Regions from separate parts of the Novosphingobium sp. LASN5T genome, predicted to be linked through region 1. Evidence: riboswitches for the same ligand, from Rfam matches in the RefSeq annotation. Region 1 holds a riboswitch; each other region holds the start of a gene.
What was found. A riboswitch is a leader RNA that binds a small molecule or an ion and turns the genes downstream of it on or off. The one in region 1 is predicted to bind cobalamin.

Region 1 (6,107 bases):
GATACTGGAAGTGCGAGGCATGCCCCGCGTCGGGATAGAGGATGAGTTGGGCGCCGGGAGTGTGCTGTTGCAGGTAAAAGCTGTTGATCGTGGGGATCATCACGTCTTCGGACCCGTTCACGACGAGCGTGGGCACCGCGATCGCCTTCAGGTCGGCAAACCGTTCGCCCTTCGGTAACGCCCAGTCGCGCGCTGCCGCAACTTGCGCCACGATGGATTCCGGCCTTATCGGCGCGTCGAGGTTGGTAGTGCGCTGGTGGCGGCGATCCCAGAATGCCTTGCCCGCAGCGACCGCCGCCTCCGACCGTCCGAAAAACAGAAACAGGAAATCGTCGAGGTTGCCGTTGCCGCGCGCATGTTTTGCAACGTCGGCCTGGTAGGGCGTCGGGTCGCCGCCGCGCGGTCCCGTGCCAACGAGAATGAGCCGGCGCAGGCGATCGCTGTGTTGCTTGGCATAGGCCTGGGCGACCATCCCGCCCATCGAGAAGCCGAGAAGATCGAAACGCTGGAGACCGAGCGCGTCGGCAAAGGCCGCCACGTGGCCGGCCATGGCTTCGATGGTCGGCGGGACGGCGCCGCCCGAAAGGCCCACACCGGCGTTGTCGAACAGGATTACCGGGCGGCCGCGCCCCAATCCGTCGGTCACCGCCGGATCCCAATGGTCGAGCCCACCGGTAAAATGCTGCAGAAAGACCAGCGGCACACCCTGCGCGGCACCAAAGCGGCGATAGGCATAGCGCACGCTATTGGCCTCGACGAAACGTGTCGGCGCATCCCCGTGGCGCATGCCCGCGGATCGCGCGAGGGCGGCCGATGGTAACACGGCGCCGGCGGCCACGATCGCAGCACCACCCAGGCCTAGCACCGCTCGGCGCCCGACGGCTCCAGACACTTTCCGACCCGTTTCATTCAGCGCTTCCATCGACCGCTCCATTTAACATTACAATTGACATGTAATCCGGCAACCTTATCATGACAAGTGTAATCCAATGGTGCCTGACAGGAGAGACCCATGCCGCTCTGGACAATCTATCATCCCGCCGATGCCTATTCGGACAGCGACAAGGCCGAGCTTGCGGAGAAGATCACCGACCTTTACGGCACTGTCATGCCGCGCTTTTACGTGGGGATCGTGTTCCAGCCGATTGACGCCCGCAATTTCTACGTGGCCGGCAAGCCCGCCGACCGGTTCGTGCGGATCGTCATGGAACACATCGCGCGCTCTTTCCCCAGCATCGAGATCAGCCGCCGTTTCATCGATCGCGTCAACACGCTGCTCAAACCCTATGTCGAGGACCGGGGCTTCGACTGGGAGTTCCACATCGACGAGACGCCGTTCGACTACTGGTCCATCAACGGCTATTTTCCGCCGCGCGCCGATACCGAAGACGAAAAAAGGTGGCGCGCCGAAAACCGCCCTTCCCCGCGCACGCACGACTGACGGAGCACGCCCATGTCCGACAGGAAGACCGCCGTCATCACCGGAGCCTCATCGGGCATCGGCGCCGTTTACGCCCAGCGGCTTGCCGCGCAGGGCTATGACCTGCTGCTGGTGGCGCGCCGCGCCGATCGCCTCGCCGACCTTGGCGCAAGGCTGGAAGCCGAATTCGGCATCAGCGTCCAACGCTGGATAGGGGATCTCGCCGATCCGGCCGATCTCGCCCGGCTCGAACGCCGCCTCGAAGAGGAGCCCGTGGCCATGCTGGTGAACAACGCCGGCGCGGGCGGCCTTGGCCCCACGGCCACCACCGGAGCCGACGCGCAGGAAGCGCTGATCCGCCTCAACGTCATCGCGCTCACCCGCCTGTCCATCGCCGCGCTTGCGGGGTTCCGCAAGGCGGGTACCGGCACGCTCGTGAACATCGCCTCGGTCATCGCCTTTGGCCCTTCCGCAGGAGGGGCGTCCTACAGCGGCTCGAAAGCCTTCGTGCTGAACTTCACGCGGTCCCTGCAAATGGAATACGCCAATAGCGACATCCGCATCCAGGCCATCCTGCCGGGGCCGATCCGCACCGAGTTTTTCACGTCGCAGGGTCTCAGCGATTCCGTCTTCCCCGACACCGCCTACCTTTCCGCCGAAGAGCTTGTCGATGCCGCGCTCAGCGGGCTGGAACAGGGCGAGAAAGTGACCATCCCCAGCCTTGGCTCGCCCGCGATCTGGGACGCAATCGAAACCTCGCGCCAGGCGTTCTTCAAGGAAGTGCTCAGCGGGCAAGTCGCCGAACGCTATAAGGGCGGCTAGAATTTCAGGAAGGTGGCGTAAACGTGGCAAAATACAGCGAGGACCATAAGCGCGCGACGCGCGAGGCGATCCTCAAACACGCCGCCGAGCGATTCCGCCGCGAAGGGATCGCGGCGGTGGGTGTACGCCCGCTGATGGCCGACGCCGGCCTCACCCATGGCGGTTTCTACTCCCATTTCGGATCGCGGGCGGATCTGGTTGCCGAGACGCTGGAATATGCCAGCGCGTCGACGCATGCCTACTTCGAGAAAGCCGTTGCCGATTGCCCGGATGACAAGAAGCTCGAGACGATCGTGCGGAGGTATCTGCGCCCGATCCATCGTGACCATATGGGGCTGGGCTGCGCCATCTCCGCGCTTGGCCCCGAAATCGCCCGGGAAAGCGAGGCGACGCGCCACCGCCTAACCCCCCGGAACCTCGGGTTGGTGCGCCTGATCGCGGAGAACCTGCCCGCGGGTGGCGATGCCGACGAGCGTAGCGAGCGGGCCAGCGTTGTTTTCGGGGCCATGCTCGGCACCTTGCAACTCATGCGCATCGAGACCGACCCGGAGATTGCCGCCCGGCTGGCCAAGGCGGGCTGCGAGGCCGCCCTGCGCATCGCTTCGGCGCCCTGGCGTTCCCCGCCTGCCTGACGCGCCTGCTGCACCATCGTTCGGGCAATGCCCTGGCCCGATCAAGGACGGGGCGCGGTATCCTCGATTGTGGACCGGCGTGCAAAAGGGGGGCTGACTCAATTCCGTGCGGATCTGACATTTCCACGCTGCGTGCGGCCAACTCCACCGGGGTCAGCAAGGCGCGCGCGTCGATGACCTTGAAAGCATGGGACGGTATACCAGGTGAACAGAGGCTAGGTATCAGGGAGGGTCTTGAGTGCCGCGAACGGCCGCTATCGGGGCGGCACTTTCCATCACGGCGCATAGACGGCTAGCGACCACTTCCGGTCGTACAGGAGTCCGATGGCCAACGATAGGTTCAGTGAAAACCCGCCATTCAAATCGAGTGCGCGCGGTTGGTGCGCTCTGGCCGTGCCAATGGCAATGGTGGCGCGGGATGCAGTAATCGTTGATTCAATCCCTACTCCAAGCGTTATTGGCTTTTCCGATCACTTCAGTTAGACGAGGGATCGAGAACCGGATCATTCCGGCTTTCATTGATCGCGCCGGTGCCCCCCGCAAGGGGCTTAATCGGGAATGCGGTGCGGAAGCTTGCTTCCAAATCCGTGGCTGTCTCTGCAACTGTAAGCGGATAGCGCGATGTACATCGCTCCTCATTTGAAGGGGCAGCCACTGGGCCGGACGCTAAATCATGCGAGGTCTGGGAAGGCGTGCATCAAGCTGTGACCCGTGAGCCAGGAGACCTGCCGGCGTCTGGTCGCTCTTGCCTTGGTCCAGAGGATGGCTGCGGCACGGTGAACTCCGTCTGAGCGACGAACGAGCGGCTGGGGTCGCATCGGAGACGTGCGTCGGCCACCCATGGCGTCCGGTCGCCGCGCGTGTCGCCCGTTCGCGCGGGTATGCCCCGGCCACGTCGCAAGACGCCGGGGGACTATTTCGTGATCAAGACCATTACTACCAGCAGCGCACTTCCGCTGATCTGTATCGGAACACCGGCCTTTGCCGAAACCTCTGAAAAGGGATCGCAAACAAGCGCGGATGCAGTCGTGGCAGGCAACGACATTGTGGTTTTCGGTCGCGGTGAGGCCATGATCGGCACTGCCAAATCAGCGAGCGAAGGAAGCGTCGGAGGGGCCGATCTCCTCGTGCGGCCTCTTCTCCGCGTGGCCGAACTGCTGGAAGCGGTGCCGGGGCTGGTTGCAGCCCAGCATTCGGGGAGCGGCAAAGCCAACCAGTATTTCCTGCGCGGTTTCAACCTCGACCATGGGTCTGACTTCAGTACTTATATCGATGATGTGCAGATGAACTTTCGTACCCACGGACATGGTCATGGCTATCTCGACCTCAACGGGCTCATTCCGGAGATCGTGGGCCGGGAGGATTTTCGTAAAGGGCCCTACCGCGCCGATGGCGGTGATTTCGCTCTGGCGGGAGCAGCCTATATGACGACCATCAAGGGTTATGACCGGCCATGGGCATCGGCCGAGGCTGGATCATATGGTTGGCGCAGCGTCGCTGCGGGCGGAACATTGCACGACCTGGGTGCTGGAGACCTCACGCTTGTCGCCCAGGCCAAGACCTATGACGGACCGTGGCAGGAACCTGAACGTCTGCGCCACTACTCGGGGTTCGCGAAATATAGGATGCCGACCGGTGCGGGCACATTGGAGGCATCTCTCCATGCCTACCGGGCGACATGGCACCCAACCGAGCAAATCCCCGAGCGCATTATCGGCACGGCGTTGTGTGCGGATGTGTTCTGCTCTCCAGATCCTTCCGCGCGGGGTGAGACGACGCGCCTGGTGGCTAACATCGCGGTCAAGCAACCGACATGGCGCGCCAATGTCTATGCCCAGTTTTATGACTGGTCGATGTTCTCGAACCCCACTTACACCGATCCGGATAGCACAAGCGCGCAGATCAAGCAGTTCGACCGGCGTTGGGTCCTCGGGCTGTCCGCACAAAAACATTGGGAAATCGCTGACAGTCTGGCTGTGAGCCTTGGCACCGAAAACAGATACGACGCCGTCGGGAATGTTGGTGTCGATCGAACGGCTGCCCGCGCATTTCTTGCGTCACTCGGGCACTACCGGGTCGGGGAATTGTCTTCCGCGCTCTACGGCGAAGTCGCTTGGAAACCCTTGGCGGGACTGCGTGTGACAGGTGGTCTTCGCGGGGACTATTATCACTATTCCGTGCGTGCACGAGATTCTGTTGCGGCGTCGCTGGGCGAAGGCAGTGGCTCAGCGTCGATTCTCTCTCCCAAGGCGTCAATCGCCTATCAGGTTACGCCGCATCTTGAACTCTACGCCAACTGGGGCCGTGGATTCCATTCCAATGATGTTCGGGGTGCGGTCAACAGGGACACGCCTGTTCCCGTTCTGGTTCGCGGCATTGGCAAGGAACTGGGAGGACGCATTCAATTCTCAGGGGTCACGTTAACCGCGACTTACTGGTGGCTGCATGTCGGCAGCGAACTTCGTTTCATTGGCGATTCCAATGCTGTTGAACCGTCGGGTGCCAGTGGGCGTCATGGCTATGAAATCGTCGCCTTCTGGCGGCCGTTCCCTTGGCTTGCGCTTGATGGAAACTATACCGCCAGCCATGCGCGCTTCGACAATGGCGATCACATCCCCAATGCATTCGAGAACGCGGCTTCAGCAGGTGCCGCCATCATTCTTGATCCCTGGGAAGCCAGCATTCGGGTGCGCCACCTTGGACCTTCTCCGCTTGTCGAGGACAACAGTGTCCGGGATCGGGGCAGCACGGTCATGAATGCCCGGGCCGCGTGGAAGGGCAAGAAGGTCGAGATATTTGGAGAAGTGCTGAACATCTTCGACAGCCGAGACAAGGACATCGCCTATTATTACGAGTCCTACATCCCCGCCTTTGATGCAGGTGCTCCGGTGGAAGGCCGGTTGAGCCGCGTGGTCGAGCCTCGAACTGTGAGGATTGGCGCAAAGGTCAATTTCTAGCGAAATCCCTTGATGGGCGGCGCTGCGGCACGTCTGCGGCACCGTCCTTCGTTTGTTCATTCCTCAATCGCCGAGCCAATCATGCCCCTCACGAAGACACTGCCGTCCCTGTCTCTGCGCCGACGAATTGGTGCCTTGTTTGCCGGATTGATCGCCGCCAACATTGGCGTCTGGGTCTGGGCATTCAGCCTGTTTCATGCACAGCCGTTGATGCTCGGCACCGCCGTGCTTGCCTGGGGGCTGGGCCTGCGTCACGCGGTTGATGCCGATCATATT
Region 2 (6,107 bases), on a different contig from region 1:
TCGCCGGTCCGGCCGCCGGGGTTTTTGGCCCGGGTAACGGGGGATAACGGGGTATCCATCCTGGAATAGTGGAACGTGTGGCCGCGCAGGCTGCCCGCGGGCAAGGCCATGTCCTGCAATCCCAGCGCGGCAAGGCTCGCCTGCATTGTCGCCCGGCCCGGCATCAGGCCCAGCATCGGGGCGTGCGCGCCTTTGCCGTCGTCCAGTGCCTCCAGGCAATAGAGCATGCCCCCGCATTCGGCGAGCACCGCCTTTCCCGCCGCATGGTGCGCGCGGATGGCATCGCGCATGGCGTGGTTGCCGGCCAGCCGGTCGAGGTGAAGTTCCGGGTATCCGCCGGGCAGCCACAGCGCGTCGAATGGGGGCAGCGTGGCATCGGCGAGGGGCGAGAAGAACGCCAGCGTGGCGCCCATCGCGCGCAGGCAATCGAGGTTGGCGGGATAGAGGAAACCGAACGCCGCGTCCTGCGCGACGGCAATCCGCAGTCCGGCGAGATCGCGTCCCGCGGAGGTGTGGGCTTCGTGTCCGGCGAAATCCACCGGCGCCGGCAGCCAGCAGGCGTCGCCCGGCAGCGCGGCGGCCGCCCGGTCGATGCGCCCGTCGAGATCGGCGATCTCGTCCGCCTGCACCAGCCCGAGATGGCGCTCGGGAAAGGCGATCCCGGCATCGCGGGGCAGGGCGCCCAGCCACTGCACGCCGCCGCGCAGGCTTTGGCCGAGCATGGCGGCGTGACGCTCTCCCGCAACGCGGTTGGCCAGCGCCGCGATCACCCGCACGTCGTCGCGGTAGGAGGCAAGCCCATGGACCAGCGCGCCGAAGCTCTGCGCCGTGGCGCTGCCGTCCACCACCGCCAGCACCGGCAGGCCGAAGCGGGCGGCCAGATCGGCGGCGGACGGATCGCCGTCGAACAGGCCCATCACCCCTTCGACGAGGATGAGATCGGCCTCGCGCGCGGCATCGGCTAGCAGGCGGCGGCATCCGGCCTCGCCCACCATGAACAGGTCGAGCTGATAGACCGGCGCGCCGCTCGCCCGTTCGAGGATCATCGGATCGAGGAAGTCCGGGCCGCACTTGAATACGCGAACCTTGCGCCCGGCCTGGCGGTGACGGCGGGCCAGCGCCGCCGTCACCAGCGTCTTGCCTTGCCCGGATGCCGGCGCGCTGACCAGCAGGGCCGGGCACCGCGCCGCCTTCACCGGTCGATCCCTTCCTGCGCGCGCACGCCGTCGCGGAAGGCGTGCTTCACGTCGCGGATCGCGCTGACGGTGTCGGCGGCGGCGATCAGCGCCTCGTCGGCGGCGCGGCCGGTGATGACGACGTGCTGCATCGCCGGTCGCGCTTCCAGCGCGGGAATGATCTCGTCGAGCGCGAGATAGCGATAGGTGACGAGGTAGGTCAGCTCGTCCAGCACCACGAGGCTGATCGCCGGATCGGCCAGCGCGGCCCTGGCCTTTTCCCAGCCGGCGCGCGCGGCGGCGATATCGCGCTGGCGGTCCTGCGTTTCCCAGGTGAAGCCTTCGCCGCACTTTTCCCAGATCACGTCGGGATGGCGCGAGAAGAAGGCGCGCTCGCCCACGTTCTCGGCCCCCTTGATGAACTGGAACACGGCCGCCTTGCGACCGTATCCCAGCGTGCGCGCGACCATGCCGAAGGCGCTGGAGGACTTTCCCTTGCCGTTGCCCGTCAGCACCAGCAGCAGGCCCTTGTCGCGCGTGGCGGCGGCGATTTTGGCGTCGACCACCGCCTTGTGCCGGCGGGTGCGCTCGCGGTGCGCGTTGTCTTCGGACCCGCTCACCGGCGCTCGCTTTCGCGCAGCTCGGGCCGGATCAGGAACAGCAGCGAGAACGCGGCGGCGGCCAGGCCGCTCCAACCGAGCGTCGCCCACAGCGTCGACGGGAAATAGCGCCCGATGCGGGGCAGGAAGCCCGCGAGTGTCGGATCGGCGAAGCGGCCGCCGAGGAAGTAGAAACCGCCGCTCGAAAGCAGTTCGGACGCGAACGTGGCGCAGATCAGCAGCACGGCCATGATCGGCAGGGCGGCCAGGCTTTCGCCCAGCCGGGCCTGCGCGTACCGTCCGGCCAGCCACATCACGCCATAGGCGGGCACCAGCATCCCGTAGGCGGGCGTAAAGCAGAAGGCCGACTGGCCGAACCAGCCGATCACCACCACGTCGATGGCATAGCCCAGCAGGAACAGCGCGCCGAACGCGGCCGCGCGGCGGACGAAGAAGCCGAGCACGAAGAAGCTGGCCAGGCTGGTATCGGGCAGGTGGATGACCTGGCTCAGCGAATGGCTGCGCGTGATGAGCATGACGAGGGCGAGAAGCCCGAAGACGGACAGTTCGAACCGGGTATTACGGACCATGAGGGGTCTCCTGAACGGGTTGGATTTCGCGTTGTGGCCGCGCACGCGACCATCGGCTGCGGCGCGGGGGCCTTTGCGATGCGCGGGCGGGCGCGGAACCGAAAGCTCGGGGCCGGGGCGCACGCCTGCTGCGGTTGTCGTGGATGTCAGACGCAGTTCATCACAGGCCCCCTTCGGCAACAAACGCACTTATGTCGTCCGCCAAGGGAGAAGCCCTCGTCCGCCCGGTGCATCCCGCCCGCGCGAAGGAACGACGATAGCGGGCCGGTTTCCTGACTTCCCGGATCATCGCGCCTGTCGCCGCCTTCTCAGGGCCGGAACCCCAATGGCATGATGGCGATGCGCTCACCGGTCACAGTTGCGGGAGCAGTGCCGGATTCGGCGGATTTCCGCCGGCCGGACTTCCCGATTAAGCCCTTTCGGGCACCCGTTACGCCGCCGGTGATAAGCGAACCGGTGCGCTGCCGCAAGCATTCGCGCTTGCGGCAGCGCCGGCGCGAAGCTATCCGCCGCTCTGCGACAGGTTCCCCGGAAGGGGATCAAAAGGGAACGGGGTGCGAAACCCCGGCTGCCCCTGCAACTGTAAGCGGCGAGCCGACCGGCCATCACGCCATTGGGACTTCACCGTCCTGAGAAGGCGGCCGGACCGGCATTGACCCGTGAGCCAGGAGACCTGCCTGACGCGGTCGTTCTTCGTTCGGGCAGGGTGCACCGGACGTTCGAGGTTCCCGCGCCAAAGGCGGGACGATCCCTCGCGCAACGACAGCCACTGCCTGCCGGGAAGACCGTGCGGGAAGCGTCGTCTCGTGCCCTCCGGCCACCTCGCCGGGGCGTCGCGCGGCGGGCGTTTTCCTTGCGGTCCGAGCGGCAGGTCATCGCCGTTCGTATCCAGGGAACCGCACCATGCGCCTGACCCGTTGTTCCGTTGTTTCTGCCCTTTCCCTTTCGCTGGGCCTTCCCGTGGCCGCCCATGCTGCCCCTTACCCCGAAGATCCGGCCCCTGACGCCGTTCCCGACACCTCCATCGTCGTCACCGCGCTGCGCACGCCGGTCGCGCAGGATCGCGTCTCCTCCACCGTCACCGTGCTGGACGAGGCGGCCATCCGCCAGGCGCAGCCGCTGGCCGTGACCGATCTTCTGGTCCGCACGCCGGGCATCAGCCTGTCGCGCAACGGCGGTTACGGCGCCGCCACGTCGCTGCGCATCCGTGGCGCGGACGCTGGCCAGTCGGTGATGGTGATCGACGGGATGCGCCTGTCCGATCCTTCCGCCACGTCCGGCGGCTATGCTTTCGCCAACCTGCTGGTCGATGACATCGAACGCATCGAGATCCTGCGCGGTCCGCAATCGATCCTGTGGGGCAGCGACGCGATCGGCGGCGTCATCAACGTGACCACGCGCCGGGCGGAAAAGCCGCTGGAAGGCGGCCTGGCGGTCGAGGCGGGCACGCACGATACGGTGAACGCGCAAGCCGGCGTCGGCGGCACGGGCACGCTGGTCGACTGGCGGCTGTCCGCCTCGACCTTCTCCACCGACGGCATTTCGGCGCGCAGCAACGGCACCGAGCCCGACGGATACCGCCGCACCTCCGCCAGTGGCACAGCCACGGTCAAGCTGACGCCGAACCTGTCGCTGGACCTGCGCGGTTACTGGGCCGACGCGCGCAACGATTTCGACAGCACGGCGGGCGATTCGCTCATCTATGGCCGGACGAAGGAATGGTCGGGCTATGCGGGGCTCAATCTGGCGCTGCTCAATGGCCGTTTCACCAACCGGCTGGCGGCGATGCAGACCGAGACGGACCGCGAGAACTACGACCCCGCCCGCGCGATCCGTCCGCTGAACTTCGATGCCCACGGCCGCGTCCGCCGCTTCGAGTACCAGGGATCGCTGCGCCTTTCCGACGCGGTGCAGGCGGTGTTCGGCGCCGAGCGCGAGGAACAGCGGATGACCACGGCCTCGCCGGGCAACAACACCGCGCCCTACACACTGGTGCCCCAGACCGCTTCGACTGACAGCCTCTATGGCGAGCTGCGCGCGACGCCGCTTGCCGGGCTGACGCTCAACGGCGGCGTGCGCTACGATCACCAGTCGCGCTTCGGTGGCAACACGGTGTTCAGCGCCGGCGGGGTCTATACACCCAACGCGGGCAGGACGGTGCTGCGCGCCAGCTATGACGACGGGTTCAAGGCTCCGTCGCTCTACCAGCTGTTCAGCCTCTACGGCAACGCGGACCTCCGGCCCGAAAGGGCGAGGGGCTGGTCGGCCGGCTTCGAGCAGACGCTGGGCAGCGTGCTGCACGGTTCCGCGGCATGGTTCGAGCGCGACACCGACAACCTGATCGACTTCGCCTATTGCCCCACCAGCGGCGCGCTGCCCGCGTCCTGCTACGTGCCCAGCACCACCACGACGCGCTTCGGCTATTACGCCAATGTCCGCAAGGCGCACGCGCGGGGCATCGAACTGAGCGGGGATGCGCGGATCGGCGTGCTGTTCGCGCAAGCCAACTACAGCTGGATCTCCGCGCAGGACCGGTCGCCCGGCGGCGCCGACTTCGGCCGCCAGCTTGCCCGCGTGCCGCGCCATCTCGCCGATATCGAAGGCGGGATCGAGCTGCCGCAAGGGGTGAAGGCCAGCGTGGCCGCGCGCTACGCCGGCGCAACGTTCGACCGCGCGGGCAGCCGCGCGACCCTGCCCGACTACTGGCTGGTCGACCTGCGCGTGCAGTGGCGCGTGGCTGGTGGGCTGACGGTCCATGGCCGCATCGAAAACCTGGCCGACCGGCACTACGAGACCGCCAGCGGTTACGGCAGCCTGGGCCGGACGGTCTACATCGGCCTGCGGAGCCGGTTCTGATGCTGCGCGCGGTTGCAGCGGGGCCGGCAGTGGTGGTCTGCTCCACCTGCCGCCTGTCCGCCGACCGGCGCGAGGACGAAGGCGGGCGGCGCGGTGGCGCGCTGCTCGCCGAGGCCTTGCGGCAGGTTCAGGCACAGGAACCGGCCCTTGCCGGCGTGGCGGTGCAGGAAATGGCCTGCCTGTTCGCCTGCCAGCGCCATTGCACGGTCCATATCCGCGCGCCCGGCCGGATTGGCTACGTGCTGGGCGGCTTCACGCCCGACGAGGCGGCGGCCCGCGCGATCCTGAGCTATGCCGCGCGCCACGCCGAAAGCAGGGAAGGCGTGGTGCCCTATGCCGAATGGCCGGAAGGCGTGAAGGGGCACTTCATCACGCGCACGCCGCCTGAAGGCCATGTCTGCCCATGATTGTCTGCCCATGATCCGCTTCCAAGATGCGGCAGCGTTCGGCGCCGCGCTCGACGCCTTGCCGCGGCCCGACGATGCCGCGCTGGCCGCGGCGCGCGCGCGGCAGGCGGTGCTGACCAAGCCGGCGGGATCGCTGGGGCGGCTGGAGGAGATCGCGCTGTTCATGGCGGGTTGGCAGGGGCGCGAACGGCCGGTGCTCGATCGGGTGCGGGCGACCGTGTTCGCCGGCAACCACGGCGTGGCCGCGCGCGGCGTCAGCGCCTTTCCCGTGGACGTGACCGCGCAGATGGTCGCGAATTTCCAGGCCGGCGGCGCGGCGATCAACGCGCTGGCGCGGGCGTGCGGCGCGGCGCTGTCCGTGGTCGCGCTCGATCTTGACAGCCCGACCGGCGACATCGCCAGCGCGGCGGCGATGAGCGAGGCGGAATGCCTCGCCGCGCTCAATGCCGGGGCGCAAAGCGTGGCGGCGGATACCGATCT
Region 3 (6,107 bases), on a different contig from region 1:
GAAGGCGGAGCGGCCCCAGGTGCCATACCCAGCCGAGGTCTGGTACTTTTCATCGAACAGGTTTTCGACCCGACCGAACAGTTCGAAGAAATCCCCGAACGGCAGGCTGGCGCGCAGCGTGGTCAGCTCGTAGCCATCCAGCCGGGTGCGGTTGCCCGCATCGTCGAAGCTGTCGCTGACAAGGCGGACGTCCGCGCCGAAAGTCAGGCCAGCGAGCGGCGAGGTCCAGTCGGCCGAAAGCGTCAGCGCGTTGCGCGGGCGGCGGGCGAGCGCCTTGCCGTAGTTCGCGTCCGCCACGGTCAGGTTGCGGGCGCGGTCATAGGTATAAACCGCCTGCGCGCGGAACGTGGGGCTGACATCGGCGCGCAGTTCCAGTTCCACACCTTCGGCACGGGTCTTGCCGACGTTGTCGTAGAAGCCGAAGCGCCCGTCCGCGCACAACGGGCTGGTGACCGAGAAGCACGAGACATAGGCGATGAGGTTGCGCGTATCGCGCCGGAACCAGGTGGCCGAGGCATGGAACACGCCATCGGCCGTGGTGTATTCGACCCCGGCGTCATAGCTGCGGCTGCGTTCGGGGCTGAGCCCCTGATTCCCGTAATCCGAATAGAGCTGGTAGAGCGTGGGCGCCTTGAACCCTTCGCCATAGCTGGCGCGCAGGCGCAGCCCCTGCGCCACGCGGACGCTGCCGTTGGCGCCGAACGTCGCCTGCGTGCCGAAGCGGCTGTGATCGTCCACGCGCACGCCGGCGGCAAGGCTGGCCCGGTCGGTGTACCAGCCGAGCAGCGCGTGGCCGCTGGACAGGCGCGCGCTGCGCTGGGCATCGAACGTGGAAGAGAAGCGCGTCCATTCGCTGTCCCCGCCGAAATCGAGCGCGAAATGCGCGGGCAGCGCGATGCGGCCGGTCAGGTCGACGCGCTGACTGCGGCCCTTGTAGCCGTACTGCGGATCGGCGCCGTAGGTGGGGTCGTAATAGTTCCGGCGCGTATCGGCGAGCGCGTAGCCGCCGTCGAGCGTAAGCGCGCTGCCGGCATAGTGGAACCCGGCGCGGCCGGAGAACTGGCGGGTCTTCTGGTATTCTGGCGTGTCGCCGAACACGGTGTAAGTCGGCGGCGGATAACCGTCGATGTCGAGCCGACTGTCGGCATAGCGCGCGACGGCGTTGAGCGAGAGATCGGGGGTGAGGTTCACGCGCCCGCGCCCGCCGATGCGCCACTGGCGGTAGCCGTCCGGCTCGGTGCCGACCGCGGCGGCGGAAACGCCATCGGTGCGCGCGTAGCCGCCGTTGAGCGAGAAGGCATAGCGATCGTTGGCCACGCCAGCCACGGCATCGGCGGAGACCGTTTCCTTCGCGCCATATTCGACGCTGGCTTCCGCGCCGTTCACTTCCTTGGTCGTCACCGCGATGACGCCGCCGATCGCGGCGCTGCCCCAGACCACGGAGTTCGAGCCGCGCAGCACGTCGATGCGGTCGATTCCGCCGGTCAACAGGTTGCCGAAATCATAGCCGCCCGAGGGCGAGGACACATCCTCCACGCGCACGCCATCGATCAGCACCAGCACCTGTTCGGCTTCGGAGCCGCGCAGGCGCACGCCGGTAAAGGTGCCGAGACCGCCGTTGCGCGAGAAGGTGAGACCGGGCACGCGCTCCAGCACGCGCGTCAGGTCCGCGCCCTGCACCTGCGCGATCTGCTCGGCGGTGATGACGGTGACGGCCTGCCCGGTCTGGTCGAGCCGGAGCTTGCTGCCCGTGGCGAGCACGGTGATCTGCGCATCGGCGGAGACGGCCGGCGCGGCAGGTTGCGCCATATCGTCCTGCGCCAACGCCGGCGCGGCGGCCAACAGGGATGCGGTAAGGAAAAACAGATATTTGCCCGGCATTCTTCAGACTCCCAGCCCATGAACGAACTGCCGTTCATGGCGGGAGGACCGCCGGGCCAACGGGCGGAACTCGCGACGCGTGCGCCCGGTACACCCCGCCCGGCCGCGGAACGACCACACACCGGCAGGTCTCCTGGCTCTCCGGGTCATCGCCCCCTGCCCGCCTTCCCGGCCGTGCGGCCAGTGGCATCGTGGACAGGGCGCTCGCCGGATACAGTTGCGGGGGCAGCTCCGGTTAGGGACCGTGCTGGTCCTTCGCGGATTCCCTCTGGGCCCGTTGCGGGCACCGGTGGCGTCGCTGCGGCGCGTAGCCCCGAACGGGGGCACGGGCAAGAGTCTTAACCGATTCACCCTATGACGCGGGTCTGTGCCGCCTTGGGACGGCGCGAACGCCGTGCGTGCGGGGTCTGCCCACGCGCGCTAGCGCAGGAGAGCAAAGGAACGCGTCCAAGACCCGATGCCGCTGGAGATCGCCTACCGTCCGTTCACCCTGCCGACCGGGGCCTTGCCCCCGGCTGCGGAGGAGAACGTGCGCGCGGGCGATGTCAGCCGCCACCGCGACGATAACCCTGCCGACGGCCTTGCGGACATGGCCGATGCCGCCCCCCTTGTGCCGCGCCCGCGCGATTTCGCCGCGCGCATCCGCCGGCGCGACATGGTCTCGGTGCGACGCCGGCTGCGGACCCCGTCGATGCTGCGCCAGCGGCTGGCCGGCGTGGCCACGATCGGCCTTTTCGCGATGGTGCTCGGCCCGGTGGGATGGGGCAGCCCCGGCGGGATCGACCGCGCCTCTGCGCAGGCCGAAGCGGGTGCGCTGCAACCGTTCGAGCAGGCGGGCAAAAGCTTTCCCGGATCGGCCTTCTACTATGTCTCGCCCGACGATACCGGGCTGATCGCGCCCAACGCCGCCGAACAGGCCTGGGCCGCGCACCGCGATGACGAGGAGGTCGCGTCCGCCGTCGAACCCGCCGGCCCCGCCGCGCGGCCGATCTTCGCGCGCGGCAGCGGCGAGGACCAGTGGCGCGCGCTGCAATGCCTGACGGCGGCGATCTATTACGAAGCCGCTTCGGAACCCGACAGCGGCCAGCGCGCGGTGGCGCAAGTGGTGCTGAACCGCGTGGCGCATCCCGCCTTCCCCAATACCGTGTGCGGCGTGGTCTATCAGGGATCGGAGCGGCCCGGCTGCCAGTTCAGCTTCGCCTGCGACGGATCGCTGGCGCGCCGGCCGATGGTGGCGTTCTGGGAGCGCGCGCGGCGCGTCGCCCGCGATGCGCTGGCGGGCTACGTCTATGCCCCGGTGGGCCTTGCCACGCATTACCACACCAGCGCGATCCACCCCTACTGGGCCGACAGCCTGGCCTTCATCGGCACGATCGGCGCGCATCGCTTCTACCGCTGGAGCGGCGGCGCGGGACGCCCGGCGGCGTTCAACGCGGTCTATGCCGGAGGCGAGCCGATCGCCGCGCCGCATCCGCGCACCTGGACGCCCGCGCCCACCGACATCGCCGACCCGGTCGCGCTCGCCCGCGCCTACGAGGACGGCCGCCTCGCCGCGCTTCAGCAGCAGGCCGCGCCGGTGCCGGCCGCGACGTCCGCCGCGTTCGGGCAAGTGCCGCTGCCCCACGCCACCGCGCCCGTCTATGCCCCGGCGATCGAGCAGCGCGGCGGCGATACGGTGTTCCGCGCGGGCAACCGGCTGCCGGGATCGCCCCCCGCCGGTTCACACCCCGCCGGCTCCAATCCGCCGGGAACGAACCTGCCCGGCTCCAACGCGATCCGGCCCGAATACCAGAACAGCGGCAAGTGGATCGCGCAGCCGCAGGGGTAGGCAGCGTGGAGGGGGTCCGCGACGGATGGTGGGGGACGAAGATTCCGGTATTCCGCCTAAACCGCGTCATTTCGGACTCGATGCGGTTGCGGACCGGAGCAGAGCGCGGCAACATCGTGTTGTTGGAGGCGGCTCATGTTCTCGTATTTTTTGTCGCGCAGGCGGCTCTCGCGTTCGTTCGAGCCGTGTGATGGGGGATTCTTATACCGCCGTAGACCTACTGCACAGGCGGTGCCCGTCACGGCGGAGGAAAGAGAGCAGATTCTACGAACCTTCAAGTCGACCTACTGGAAGTACCACGCCATCCTATGGGTATTGTTCTTTATTTTGATATTTGCAGCGGCTGGATTAGCCGTGATTTCCAGTGTTCCCGATGAGGCAGGGACTTTCATTGGATATCTCTGTGCCGTAATTTTGTTCGCTGGAATTATCTTTGTGGACCGGCGCATCCTAAGCATTGCAACCGCATCAATAAGCGCCCGCCCTCCTGTCCAACCTCGGCGTAATTGGCTGCAGCTGATTGATGCCCGTTTAGCAACAGTCCCGTGGTGGCGCCTCGCGGCAGGAGGAGCATTTTTAGTGCTGCTTGCGTGGGTTACGCGCTCAATTGCGACCGCGTCCCTTTGGGGCAGCATCGGATGGGTTTGCTACTTCGCTTTTTGCTTCGGCATGTGGATCAGAAACGTTTGGCGAAAGTGGCAATTGGCGGCGCGTGTCTAACGTCCGCTTCCCCGCCCTTCCCACCGATCAGCCGATTTTCGCGGCTACCTGATGGCGGAATTTCATTCAGGCCTTTGCGACAGACCCTAGGCTCCCGCCACCACCGCCGCCTCGCGGGCGATCACGCGGCGCAGGGCGTTGGCATAGACGTCCGGTTCCTGCGCGCCGGGGATCAGGTATTTGCCGTTGACGACCATCGCCGGCACGCCGGAGATATTCCAGTCCCACGCCTGCTGCTCGCCCGCCACGACGATCGCGGCCAGTTCCGGATCGTCGAGCGCGGCTTGCGCGCGGGCGCGGTCCAGCCCCGCGCTTTCCGCCACATCGAGCAGGACGGCATGGTCCGAAACGTTGCGGCGGTGCTGGAAATGCGCCGCGAACAGCGCCAGCTTCAGCCGCACTTCGGTTTCCGCATCGTAATCGCGCAAGGCATGGACCAGCAGCGTGTGCGCGGCGCGGGTGTTCCACATCATCGCGGGCGGCGGCGTGCCCTCGCCCGACCAGGACAGGCTGGCGCCCGCGCGTTCGGCAATGGCCAGCAATTGCGAGCGGCCTTCCGCCGCCTGCTCCTTGCTGCGCCCGTACTTGCGCATGATGTGCGCGCTCTGTTCCTCGCCTTCGGGCGGCATGTCGGGGTTCAGCTCGAAGGGATGGAAGCGGATCGTCGCCGTCACCTCGTCGCCCAGGATGGCCAGCCCCTTCTGCAGCTGGTGGTAGCCGATCACGCACCACGGGCACATCACGTCCGACCAGATGTCGATCGTCACCGGCTTCGGCGCAGCGGGCGCGGTCATCGGGCGATCCACCATTCCAGCAGGTGCCGCGCCACCGCGTGCGGCGGGGGCGCGATGAAAGGCCCTTCCTCATCCCCGTCCAGCGCCGCCCGCACTTCGGCGCGGGTGAACCAGCGCGCCTCTTCCAGTTCGGTGGTGTCGACGGTGAGCGCCGGATCGTCGGTCAGGCTGTGGCAACCGATCATCAGCGACGAGGGGAACGGCCACGGCTGGCTGGCAACATACGTCACATCGCGCACGATCACGCCCGCTTCCTCCTGCACTTCGCGCGCCACCGCACCCTCGATCGATTCGCCCGGTTCCACGAACCCGGCCAGCGCCGAGAAGCGACGCGGGGGAAAGCGCGGCTGGCGGCCCAGCAGCAGGTTGCCCTGATGCTCCACCAGCATGATCGTGACCGGATCGACGCGCGGGAAGTGCTCCGCCTTGCACGCCGCGTTCGTGCAGGAACGCTGCCAGCCGCCCTTGGCCAGCACGGTGGCATGGCCGCACCGGGCGCAGAAGCGGTGCCGGGCGTGCCAGTCCACCAGGCTGCGCGCGCCGCCATAGATCGCCAGATCCTGCGATCCCAGCATCGTCATCGCCTGCCACAGGCGCGGGTTGGGCGGCGCCACGCTGCCCACCAGCCGCGGCGCGACTTCGGCGAAGCAGCCGCGCCCGTCCTCGGTCAGGCCCAGAAACACCAGTTCGGCCTGCGGATCGGCATCGGCCAGCGTGCCCCAGTCGAGCCCGCCTTCGGGCGCGAGCAGCGGGTCCAGCCCGTCCAGCCGCAGCAGGCGCGCACGCCAGTTCATCAGGCCGGCGAGCTTTTCCGGATCGGAGCGGACATGGTCCGCCCGGTCGAGCGCGCTGCCGGCAAAGGCGATGGTGGTTCCGTTCATGCG

Region 2: linked by a shared signal. The riboswitch ahead of EH199_RS05930 (hypothetical protein) and the one ahead of EH199_RS17775 (TonB-dependent receptor domain-containing protein) in region 1 are both predicted to bind cobalamin.
Region 3: linked by a shared signal. The riboswitch ahead of EH199_RS09220 (TonB-dependent siderophore receptor) and the one ahead of EH199_RS17775 (TonB-dependent receptor domain-containing protein) in region 1 are both predicted to bind cobalamin.

What each region holds. Positions count from the first base shown of each region.
Region 1 is NZ_RQSI01000032.1:28,816-34,922, reverse strand. Features, by position in the region: gene EH199_RS17795 (alpha/beta fold hydrolase) at 1-787, opposite strand, end outside; gene EH199_RS17790 (tautomerase family protein) at 1,013-1,441, shown strand; gene EH199_RS17785 (SDR family oxidoreductase) at 1,454-2,242, shown strand; gene EH199_RS17780 (TetR/AcrR family transcriptional regulator) at 2,266-2,874, shown strand; cobalamin riboswitch at 3,386-3,622, shown strand; gene EH199_RS17775 (TonB-dependent receptor domain-containing protein) at 3,756-5,831, shown strand; gene EH199_RS17770 (HoxN/HupN/NixA family nickel/cobalt transporter) at 5,913-6,107, shown strand, end outside.
Region 2 is NZ_RQSI01000005.1:141,626-147,732, reverse strand. Features, by position in the region: gene EH199_RS05940 (cobyrinate a,c-diamide synthase) at 1-1,196, opposite strand, end outside; gene cobO (cob(I)yrinic acid a,c-diamide adenosyltransferase) at 1,193-1,795, opposite strand; gene EH199_RS05930 (hypothetical protein) at 1,792-2,364, opposite strand; cobalamin riboswitch at 2,609-2,810, opposite strand; cobalamin riboswitch at 2,869-3,060, shown strand; gene EH199_RS05925 (TonB-dependent siderophore receptor) at 3,268-5,220, shown strand; gene EH199_RS05920 (DUF1636 domain-containing protein) at 5,220-5,627, shown strand; gene cobT (nicotinate-nucleotide--dimethylbenzimidazole phosphoribosyltransferase) at 5,638-6,107, shown strand, end outside.
Region 3 is NZ_RQSI01000011.1:5,704-11,810, reverse strand. Features, by position in the region: gene EH199_RS09220 (TonB-dependent siderophore receptor) at 1-1,881, opposite strand, end outside; cobalamin riboswitch at 1,987-2,187, opposite strand; gene EH199_RS09215 (cell wall hydrolase) at 2,339-3,709, shown strand; gene EH199_RS09210 (hypothetical protein) at 3,845-4,429, shown strand; gene EH199_RS09205 (DsbA family oxidoreductase) at 4,516-5,223, opposite strand; gene nudC (NAD(+) diphosphatase) at 5,220-6,104, opposite strand; gene EH199_RS09195 (serine hydrolase) at 6,101-6,107, opposite strand, start outside.